DNA from 3 places in the Streptomyces formicae genome. Region 3 is predicted to be linked to each of the others. Evidence: riboswitches for the same ligand, from Rfam matches in the RefSeq annotation. Region 3 holds a riboswitch; each other region holds the start of a gene.

Region 1 (3,265 bases), 740 kb from region 3:
CGCCGCGCGCGCCGCGCACGGCCCGCGGTCACGGCTGCTGCTTCTTGCGGTTGCCGCTGTAGAGGAAGCCGATGCCGATGCCGGCGACCATGCCGACGCCGATGATCCACCAGACGCTGACGCCGCCGCCGTCGTCCTTCTTCTCGTCCGAGTCGGAGGCGGAGCCGGTGGGGGACTTCGACGCGGACCGCGGGGCCGGGCCCGTGGCGTTGAGCTGCTTCACCAGGTCGGCGCCGCCGAAGTCACGGGCGTCCATCCCCGCCGCGTTGGCGGCGAAGACCAGCTGGGCGTAGGCGGCGGGACCCGACTGCTTCGCCCAGTCCGCGGAGTTCTTCGCGAGCCACTCGGCGGACTTCTTGGCCCGCTCCTTCTGGTCGGCGGCCGCGAGCGCGAGCACCGCGTCGGCGGTGTTGCCGAAGTCGGGCTTGTCCTTGGCGCCCGGCATCGAGGACATCAGGTGGTCGTCGGTCTTGCCGAGGGTGTCCAGGAGGTAGCCGACGCCGTTGCTCGCCGCCTGCGTCGCGGTGTCGGGCTTCGCGCACTTGGACCCGGTGGCGTCGCGGTCCTTGGGCGGCTCCACGACGAGGCCCCTGCCGAGGCTGCCGAGCACACCGGCCGCGGTGGCGTCGGCGTTCGGCGAGAGCTTGCCGGACTTGGGGTCGGCGAGGCCGAAGGCGCCGCCGTCCTTGTCGCAGTCCATGACGAGCTTGGGCAGCGCGTCGTAGGCGGACTTGCCGTCCTTGGACTTCACGTCGGCGGGGTTCTCGCCCGCCGCGACGAGGGCGCCGATCACGATGCCGGTGGAGTTCGCGTCGGTGGGCAGGCCCGGGTTGTAGCCCCAGCCACCGTCCGTGTTCTGTACGGACTTCAGCCACTCGACGCTCTTCTTGAGCGTCTTGTCCTCGTGACCGACTCCGGCGAGCGCCTGCACGGCCGCGGCGGTGGAGTTGCTGTCGACCGCGGTCTTGGAGTCGCACGGCGCGCTCGCGTCCGCGCGGTACGCCGCGAAGCCGCCGCTCGCGCACTGCTGCCCGGTCAGCCAGTCGATGGCCTTCTCGGCGGGCTCGACGCCCTCCATGCTCTGGGCGAGCAGGGCGTACGACTGGCGGAAGACGCCGTCGAACTTGGGGTCGGTCTTGCCGTAGAGGCCCGAGGGGAGCGCGGCGGGCGACGGCGAGGCGTCGTCCGCGAAGGCTGCCGGTGCTGCGGCCGAGCCGAACACGGCGACGGCGGCCAGGACCGCTGCGCTGCGGCGAACGTTCATGATGCGGCGGGTTGCCTCTCCCTGCGGGGAGCGGGGCGGCACGGACCGTTGCGAGCACGGCTTCCGGGCGGCTCCGGCTCCGTATACCTCGACGGTGCCGCTCATCGGGGTCCGATGAAGCGAGCCGGTCACGTTCCGCACCGGGCATTCCGGCTCTCCGCTGGAAGCGGTCATACGGCTGCGGGTCAGCGCCGGATTCGCACCGGCTTCCCCCTGTACGGGCGTGAGGACGACGCGCCCACTCTACCGGCCCGTACCAGGAGCGGCCGGGCACGGGATCCACGCCCGGGGATTCACACCGCCACGTACGTCACCGGGTCGCCGCCCGGCACGACCTCGGCGCGGCCCAGCTTCACCAGGCGCCGCACATGGGCCTCCGCTTCCGATACGGCGATGTTGCGCGAGCCGTAGGGGATCTCGGCCCAGGGCCGGTTCCACTCCATGTGCTCGGCGAGCTGCCAGGCGGTGCGGGGCTCGGCGAGGAGGGCGCCCAGCCCGGTGAGGCGCTCCTCGTGGTGGGCGACGAGCGAGCCGACGCGGGCGGGGGCGTCGGTGAAGGCGTGCTGGTGGGCGGGGAGGATCTCGGCCGGGTCGAGGCGGGCCACCCGTTCCAGGGAGTCGAGGTAGTCGCCGAGGGGATCGGTGACCGTGGCGTCGTCGGGGTCCTCGTACAGGCCGATGTGCGGGGTGATGCCGGGCAGCAGGTGGTCGCCGGAGAAGAGGCGGCCGTTGCCCCTGAGTCCGGCCGGGTGGTCCTCCTCCAGGTGCAGGCAGACGTGGCCGGGGGTGTGGCCCGGGGTCCAGATCGCCCGCAGGCGGCGGCCCGCCAGGTCGAGGAGCTCGCCGGGGACGATGTCGCGGTCGGGCAGGGCGGGGTCGAGGCCGGGGAGCCTCCTGGGGCGGCCCTCCTCGGCGGCGCGGACCAGCGGCGCGACGTGCTCCTCGGGGGCGCCCGCGGCCGTGAGCTTCGCCGCCATGTAGGCGTACCACCGCTCGGGCGGGTTGGAGCGGGTGCGGCGCACCACGGAGGCGTCCGCCTCGTGCATCGCGATCCACGCGCCCGACGCCTCGCGGACCTTCGCGGACAGGCCGTGGTGGTCGGGGTGGTGGTGGGTGATGACCACGCCGTGCACGTCGGCGACGGCGACGCCGCACGCGGCGAGCCCGTCGGCCAGCGTGTGCCAGGAGGCCGGGTCGTCCCAGCCGGTGTCGACGAGGACGGCGCCGCGGTCGGTGTCCAGGAGGTGGACGAGGGTGAAGCCGAGGGGGTTGTCGGGGATCGGGACCTTGATGCTCCAGACGCCGCCGCCGTGCTCGATCACCGGCGGGTCCGTCACCTGCGGGGTCATGAGGGCCTCGTCTCTCGTCGCCGGGTGCCGTCACTATAACTAGAACTAGTTTCAATAGTCGCCCAAGTCGACGGAATGGGCGGCCGGTTGCGCGTCCGTTCCGTGGACTCCGCCAACTAGAACTGGTATCAGTTCTGAAACAGTGTCAGGAAGTCGGTGTCGGAAAGCGCTCCGCAGGAGGCAGTCAGCCATGACCGAGCTCGTGGAACACGGACAGCTGTTCATCGGCGGGGAGTTGGTGGACCCGCTCGGCAAGGGCGTCATCGACGTCGTGTCGCCGCACACCGGAAAGGTCTTCGCCCGCGTGCCGCACGCGGCCCCCGCCGACGTGGACCGCGCCGTCGCCACCGCCCGCAAGGCGTTCGACGACGGGCCCTGGCGCCGCATGACCCTGGACGAGCGGATCGAGGTCGTCACCAAGATCAAGGACGGGATCGCCGTACGCCACGAGGAGATCGCCCGCGCCATCAGCTCGGAGAACGGCACCCCGTACACCTCCAGCGTGATGGTGCAGGCGCTCGCCGCGATGATGGCGTGGGACGCGGCCATCACGGTGGCCCGCGACTTCACCTACGAGGAGGCACGCGACGGCGTCCTCGGGAAACTCCTCGTGCGGCGCGAGCCGGTGGGGGTGGTCGCGGCCGTCGTCCCC
Region 2 (3,265 bases), 5.4 Mb from region 3:
GTCGCGCCAGGGACTCGCGTTCCTGGTCGACGAGTTGGAGGAAGCGCAGCAGGACGCGGGCCCTGCGCTGCGGGTTCCACTCGCCCCACTGGCGCTGGGCGGTGGCGGCGTCGGCGATCGCCGCCTCGGTGTCGGCTCGGCCCGCGAGGGGCACACGGGCCTGTACGGAACCGGTGTTGGGGTCGTACACGTCGCCGAAGAGGCCCGACGTGCCGACGGTGTGCTTGCCGCCGATGAAATGGGTGAGTTCACGGACCACGATGAGCCTGCTCTCGTCAGGTGGGGATCCGGGGATGGCGCGGCGCACCGGCGAACGGCACCCGGTGGGGTGCGCTCGGATCGGGGCCGCGGGACGCGAGGGCCGAAGAGCCCACGGGGCAACGCGAGTTGACGTACGCCGCCGGACGAGCCGGGGTCAGGGCCCACGTCGTCGGTGCGCTAGAAGTCGGCGTACACCGTCGGTCGCTCCGCCGGATCACCTGGGTCGTGGGTACGGACCGGTGCCATGCGTGTCTGCTCCATCCTCGTGGACAACACGGAACACCCCGCGGCCGGTATCCTGACTCCCGGATCAGCGCGCGCTCCCCCGCCTTCCCGACGGACGCGACGTCCTTCGGTGGCGCGTTGTGTTGCGAGAACGCACTCCCCGGTCACAGTGGCGGGACCGCGCCGGATTCACACCGGCTTCCCTGACACCGCGGGCCTTGCCGAGGACCATATAGTTGGACGTCCTAGTAAGTCCACCCCGGCAGGATCGCGCAGGCTTCCCACGCCGCGGGCGTCAGCAGGGGGCGCAGCCCGGTGAACAGCTCCAGGAGGCCGGGGCCGTGGTGGGCGCGGAACTCGCTGTCGACGCTCGCGATGTCGAGCTCGTTGGCCACCGTGAGCTCGGCGAAATCCGCCTGCCGACGGCGCGTCGGCGCGAAGGCGCGACCGGTGAACCGGTCGCGGAAGAGCCCGTCTCCGCCCCGCCCGGTGAGCGCCGGATAGCCGGTCTTCCGGTCGCAGCTCGCGTAGAGGTACACGAGGGACTCGGCCTCGGGGCCGATGACGGCGCGGGCGCGCTCACGCCGGTCGAGCGGCAGCAAAACGGGGGCGAAGCCGTCGGTGCCGTACAGCACGTGACAGAGCCCGGCACGGCGCAGCGCGGGGCGCGCGTCCCAGTCGGCGAGCCGCTGCCGTACGCGGTCGAGATGGGCCAGGAGGGTGCCGCCGGGGTGGTGGATGGCTCCGGCGCCGAGGTCGTACAGGAACTGCCGGGCGGCGCGGTCCGGGTGGGGCTCGGGCTCGGATTGGGACTCGGGCTCGGGTTGGGGCTCGGGCCCGGGTTCTGCGGCCATGGTCACGGACAGCGACTCCTTCCGGCCGACGGGAGGCCGTTTCCAGCCGAACACGACAGCGAGGGGGTCGACACCCGGCCGGGCCCCGACACCGTCCGGATCGGTGGCGGGGCCCGGCCGGGTTGCCGCCCTGGGCCCGAAACGATCGTCCCGCTTCCCCAACAGCCAAGTCAATCCTCGGGTTTCCTCACCGAGACCCAAGCTCTGGCTTGGGGCCATCCGGGAGGTGACCGGTGCTGCCCAAGACGGCCCGCACCCTCTAAGGTGGCCCGTGCAGCTGGTTCGCCCTGTCCGCCAGACAGGCGCGTCGCAAGAGGGAACCCGGTGGGAATCCGGGACTGCCCCGCAGCGGTGAGTGGGAACGACCGCCGTCATACGCACTGGATCCGCCGGATCCGGGAAGCGACGGCCAGTAGGAATCCGCCTCGGCGGATGTGCCCGCGAGTCCGAAGACCTGCCCGTTGCCCGCACGTGACCGATCGCGTGCGGAATCCCGGTGACCTCGTGGGCGGGTCGGCGTGCATACCGTTCGAGACCGCGCCATCGGCGCGTGTCGGCTCCGGACGGTCCGTCATCCCTTCGCGTCCGCGTCCCGTTGCCGGGATGTTCAGGAGTCATCTCGCGAAGGAGATTTCCGTGACAGCGAAGTCCGCAGCCGCGGCGGCACGGGCCACCGTGTACGGCTACCCCCGTCAGGGTGCGAACCGTGAACTGAAGAAGGCCGTCGAGGGCTACTGGAAGGGCCGCGTCACCGCGGACGCCCTCCGGGAGACCGCGGCGGAGCTGCGCCGCACCACCTGGCGGCAGTTGGCGGAGTCCGGCGTCCACGAGGTGCCGACCGGCGACTTCTCGTACTACGACCACGTCCTGGACACCAGCGTGATGGTCGGCGCCGTCCCCGCCAGGCACCGCGCGTCCTTCGAAGCCGACGCCCTGGACGGGTACTTCGCGATGGCTCGCGGCACCCAGGACGTGGCGCCGCTCGAGATGACCAAGTGGTTCGACACCAATTACCACTATCTGGTGCCGGAGTTGGGGCCGGACACCGTGTTCGCCACCGACTCGGCCAAGCAGGTCGCCGAGTTCAAGGAGGCGCTCGCGCTCGGCCTCTCGGCCCGCCCGGTCCTCGTCGGCCCCGTCACCTACCTGCTGCTGGCCAAGCCCGCCCCGGGGGTCGCCGCCGACTTCGAGCCGCTGACGCTCCTGGACCGGCTGCTTCCCGTGTACGCGGAGGTGCTCGCCGATCTGCGCGCGGCCGGCGCCCCATGGGTGCAGCTCGACGAGCCCGCCCTGGTGCAGGACCGCACCCCGGCCGAGCTCAACGCCGCCACCCGCGCCTATCGCGAGCTCGGCGCCCTCGCCGACCGGCCCAAGCTCCTGGTCGCCTCCTACTTCGACCGGCTCGGCGACGCCCTGCCCGTCCTGGCCAAGGCCCCCGTCGACGGTCTGGCACTGGACTTCACCGACGCCGCGGCCGCCAACCTGGACGACCTCGCCGCCGCGGGCGGGCTGCCCGGCAAGCGCCTGGTGGCCGGTGTGGTCAACGGCCGCAACATCTGGATCAACGACCTGGAGAAGTCCCTGGCCACCCTCGGCACCCTGCTCGGCCTCGCCGACCGGGTCGACGTGGCCGCCTCCTGCTCGCTCCTGCACGTCCCGATCGACGCCGCCGCCGAGCGCGACATCGACCCGCAGATCCTGCGGTGGCTCGCCTTCGCCCGGCAGAAGACCACCGAGATCGTCGCCCTGGCCAAGGGCCTGTCCCAGGGCACCGACACCATCGCCGCCGACCTCGCCGCCAACCGGGCCGACCTGGCCTCGCGCGCCGGATCGGCGATCACCCACGACCCGGCCGTGCGGGCCCGTGCCGCCGCCGTCACCGACGCCGACGGACGCCGCTCCCAGCCGTACGCCGAACGGGTCGC
Region 3 (3,265 bases):
GCGGCACCATCAGGCCGACGAATCCGATGGCCCCGCTGTACGCGACCAGGACGCCGGTCAGGAGGGAGGCGAAGACGAAGACCGCGGCGCGGAAGCGTGCCGTGTCCAGGCCGAGGACGGTGGCGCCCTCCTCGCCGACGAGCAGCAGGTCGAGGGGGCGGGCGAGCGCCATGAGCAGGGCCGTGCCGACGACCAGGGCGCAGCAGGGCAGGGCGAGCATGTCCCAGCGGGCGCTGCCGAGGCCGCCGAGCGTCCAGTACAGGACTTCCTTGAGGTGGTCCGCGCTGTCCGCGGTGACCAGGATGAGGCTGGTCAGGGCGGTCAGGATGTACGAGACGGCGACGCCCGCGAGGATCAGGCGCCCGGTCGCGAAGCCGCCGCCGCTCCTGGCAAGGGAGTAGACGAGGACCAGTGAGACCAGCGCGCCCGCGAAGGCGGCGGCGGGGATCGTGACGGTGGTCGCGAGGGCCGAGCCGACGCCGAAGGTGCCGCCGAGCACGATGGCGCCGACCGCGCCGACGGAGGCGCCCGAGGAGACGCCGAGCAGGAACGGGTCGGCGAGGGGGTTGCGGACGAGGGCCTGGAGGACGGTGCCGATGACGGCGAGTCCCGCGCCGACGGCTGCGCCGAGCAGGACCCTGGGGAGTCTCACGTCCAGCACGATGGTTCTGAAGGGGGAGGGGTCCGCGCGGCCCGTGAGGATCTCCATGACGTCCCCTGGCGGGATGCGGACGGAGCCCAGGGCGAGCCCGGCGATGATCGCTGCCGCGAGGGCTGTCGCAAGGACTGCGCAGATCAACAGGTGCTGTCCCCGGGACCTGCGTCTATCGCCCTTCGGGCTCGTCCTCAAACGCCGGACGGGCTGGAAGATCCGCCCCGCGGGCTGCGTCACCCGAGGCTGGGTCTGCTGGTCGCTCACAGCTGCGCCGCCAGCTTCTCCACCGCCTTGGGTGCTCGTACTCCCGTGACCATGTCCGAGAGCGGCAGGACCGCGAAGCTCTTGTTCTTGATGGCGGGGACGTCCGCGAGGGCCGGGTCGTCGAGGAGGCGCTTCTTCTTCTGGGCGACCGTCGTCGCGCCGTAGTCGAGGATCACGATGGTCTCGGGGTGGCGGTCCACGACCGTCTCCCAGGAGGCGTCGGCGAAGGACTTGTCGACGTCGGCGACGATGTTGCGGCCGCCCGCCCGCTCGATGATGTCGTTGCCGATGCCCCGGCCGCCGACCGTGAACGCCGTCTTGTCGCCGCTGTCGTAGACGAAGACGGAACGGGGCTTCTTGCCCTTCAGCTTCTTGGTCGTGGCAGCCAGTTCGCGCTCGGCGCCGCCGACCCACTTGTCGGCGCGGTCGCGCACCCCGAAGGTGGCGCCGACCTCGCGGACCTCGCGGAAGACGTCGTTCATGGTGACGGGGCGCTTCGCGCAGCCCTCGACGTTCAGGCGGCTCTCGATGCCCGACTTGGCGAGCGCGGAGCGGCTGCGGCCGTCGCTGGAGAGGAAGGCGCTCGCGTAACCGCCGTACACGAAGTCGGGGTTGGCGGCGAGCAGCTTCTCGTAGGAGGGGTACTCCTTGGCGACGACGGGGAGGGCGTCGTACGCCTTCGCGTACTTCGGCAGGACCTTGTCGTCGAGGTAGGCCGTGCCCGCCATGCGGTCCTCGAGGCCGAGTTCCAGCATCACCTCGGTGGCGTGCTGGTTCATGGTGACGGCGCGCTTCGGCGGTGCGTCGTACGTCGTCCTCACACCGCAGTTGGTGACGGTGTACGGGAATCCGGCGGCCTTGGCGGCGGGCTTCGTGTCACCGTCGGAGTCCGAGGAGGAGCATGCGGCGAGCGGGACGAGCAGGGTGGCCGCGGCGAGCGCGCGTATGCCGGTGTGACGGCGGGACATGGCTGAGCTGCCTCCTCCAGGGGATTTCCGCGTCCCCTGCGTAGCGTGGAGGAAGGCGGCAGGTCAGTTCCTGACTCCCCCGCCCCCGGTGCGGGGTGGGGTCACAGTGGCGGGACCGTGCCGGGTTCGCACCGGCTTCCTGGCTCCTGCCGCCCTCATGAGTAAAGCTCAGTATGCCTGTACGACCTTTACCTCTTCCTCGGTGACCTCGCCCTCCACGATCCGGTACGAGCGGAACTGGAAGGGGCCCGCGTCGTCGGTGTCGGCCGTGGAGACCAGGACGTAGTGCGCGCCGGGCTCGTTGGCGTAGGTGATGTCGGTGCGCGAGGGGTAGGCCTCGGTCGCGGTGTGCGAGTGGTAGACGATCACCGGCTCCTCGTCGCGGTCGTCCATCTCGCGGTAGAGCTTGAGCAGGTCGGTCGAGTCGAACTCGTAGAACGTGGGCGAGCGGGCCGCGTTCAGCATCGGGATGAAGCGCTCGGGGCGGCCGGTGCCTTCCGGGCCCGCGACCACACCGCAGGCCTCGTCGGGGTGGTCCTGGCGCGCGTGCGCGACGATCTGGTCGTGGAGGGCCTGGGTGATGGTCAGCATGGCAGCCAGGATAAGCAGAGGGGCCGGTCCGTACCGAGGAGTGGTACGAACCGGCCCACATGCTGGGATCCAGCGGTTGCCGCGCTACTTCACCGCGTCCTGCGACTCGGCCTTGCCGCCGGACGCCTGCGGGTTCCCGCGCTGCATGACCAGGTAGCCGACGCCCAGGATCAGGGCCCAGACGGGAGCCGCGTAGAGCGAGATGCGCGCGTCCTTGTCGATGCCCATCATCACGATCACCATGCCGATGAAGGCGAGGGCGAACCAGCTCGTGTACGGGGCGCCGGGCGCCCGGAAGGTGGACTGCGGCAGCTCGCCGCGGTCGGCCTTGCGGCGGTACTTGATCTGGCAGACCAGGATCATGATCCAGGCCCACATGCCGGAGATGGTCGCGAAGGAGACGACGTAGTTGAACGCCTCGCCCGGCCACTGGTAGTTGATCCAGACGCCGACCAGCATCAGCGCGGCGGAGAAGGTCGTGCCGACGAGCGGCAGGCCGTTCTTCGTGAGCTTGGTGAAGAACTTCGGGCCCTGGCCGTTCATCGCCAGGTCGCGCAGCATGCGGCCGGTGGAGTACATGCCGGAGTTGCAGGAGGAGAGCGCGGCCGTCAGGACGACGAAGTTGACGATCGCCGCGCCGATGCCGAGGCCCATCTTGTCGAAGGCGGCGACGAACGGCGAGACGCCCGGCACGAACTCCGTCCACGGGACGACCGAGAGGATCATGATGAGCGCGCCGACGTAGAAGACGGCGATGCGCCACGGCACGGTGTTGATGGCCTTGGGC

What was found. A riboswitch is a leader RNA that binds a small molecule or an ion and turns the genes downstream of it on or off. The one in region 3 is predicted to bind cobalamin.
Region 1: another riboswitch for cobalamin. It lies ahead of KY5_RS12030 (prenyltransferase/squalene oxidase repeat-containing protein); the one in region 3 lies ahead of KY5_RS15410 (ABC transporter substrate-binding protein).
Region 2: another riboswitch for cobalamin. It lies ahead of metE (5-methyltetrahydropteroyltriglutamate--homocysteine S-methyltransferase); the one in region 3 lies ahead of KY5_RS15410 (ABC transporter substrate-binding protein).

Annotation. Positions count from the first base shown of each region.
Region 1 is NZ_CP022685.1:2,847,761-2,851,025, reverse strand. Features, by position in the region: gene KY5_RS12035 (SCO2322 family protein) at 1-32, opposite strand, end outside; gene KY5_RS12030 (prenyltransferase/squalene oxidase repeat-containing protein) at 29-1,264, opposite strand; cobalamin riboswitch at 1,386-1,511, opposite strand; gene KY5_RS12025 (MBL fold metallo-hydrolase) at 1,558-2,613, opposite strand; gene KY5_RS12020 (aldehyde dehydrogenase) at 2,804-3,265, shown strand, end outside.
Region 2 is NZ_CP022685.1:8,950,163-8,953,427, reverse strand. Features, by position in the region: gene KY5_RS38530 (CoA-acylating methylmalonate-semialdehyde dehydrogenase) at 1-259, opposite strand, end outside; cobalamin riboswitch at 532-734, opposite strand; gene KY5_RS38525 (DUF6817 domain-containing protein) at 732-1,340, opposite strand; cobalamin riboswitch at 1,602-1,817, shown strand; gene metE (5-methyltetrahydropteroyltriglutamate--homocysteine S-methyltransferase) at 1,977-3,265, shown strand, end outside.
Region 3 is NZ_CP022685.1:3,584,516-3,587,780, forward strand. Features, by position in the region: gene KY5_RS15405 (FecCD family ABC transporter permease) at 1-802, opposite strand, end outside; gene KY5_RS15410 (ABC transporter substrate-binding protein) at 916-1,887, opposite strand; cobalamin riboswitch at 1,931-2,083, opposite strand; gene KY5_RS15415 (Mov34/MPN/PAD-1 family protein) at 2,056-2,478, opposite strand; gene KY5_RS15420 (amino acid permease) at 2,563-3,265, opposite strand, start outside.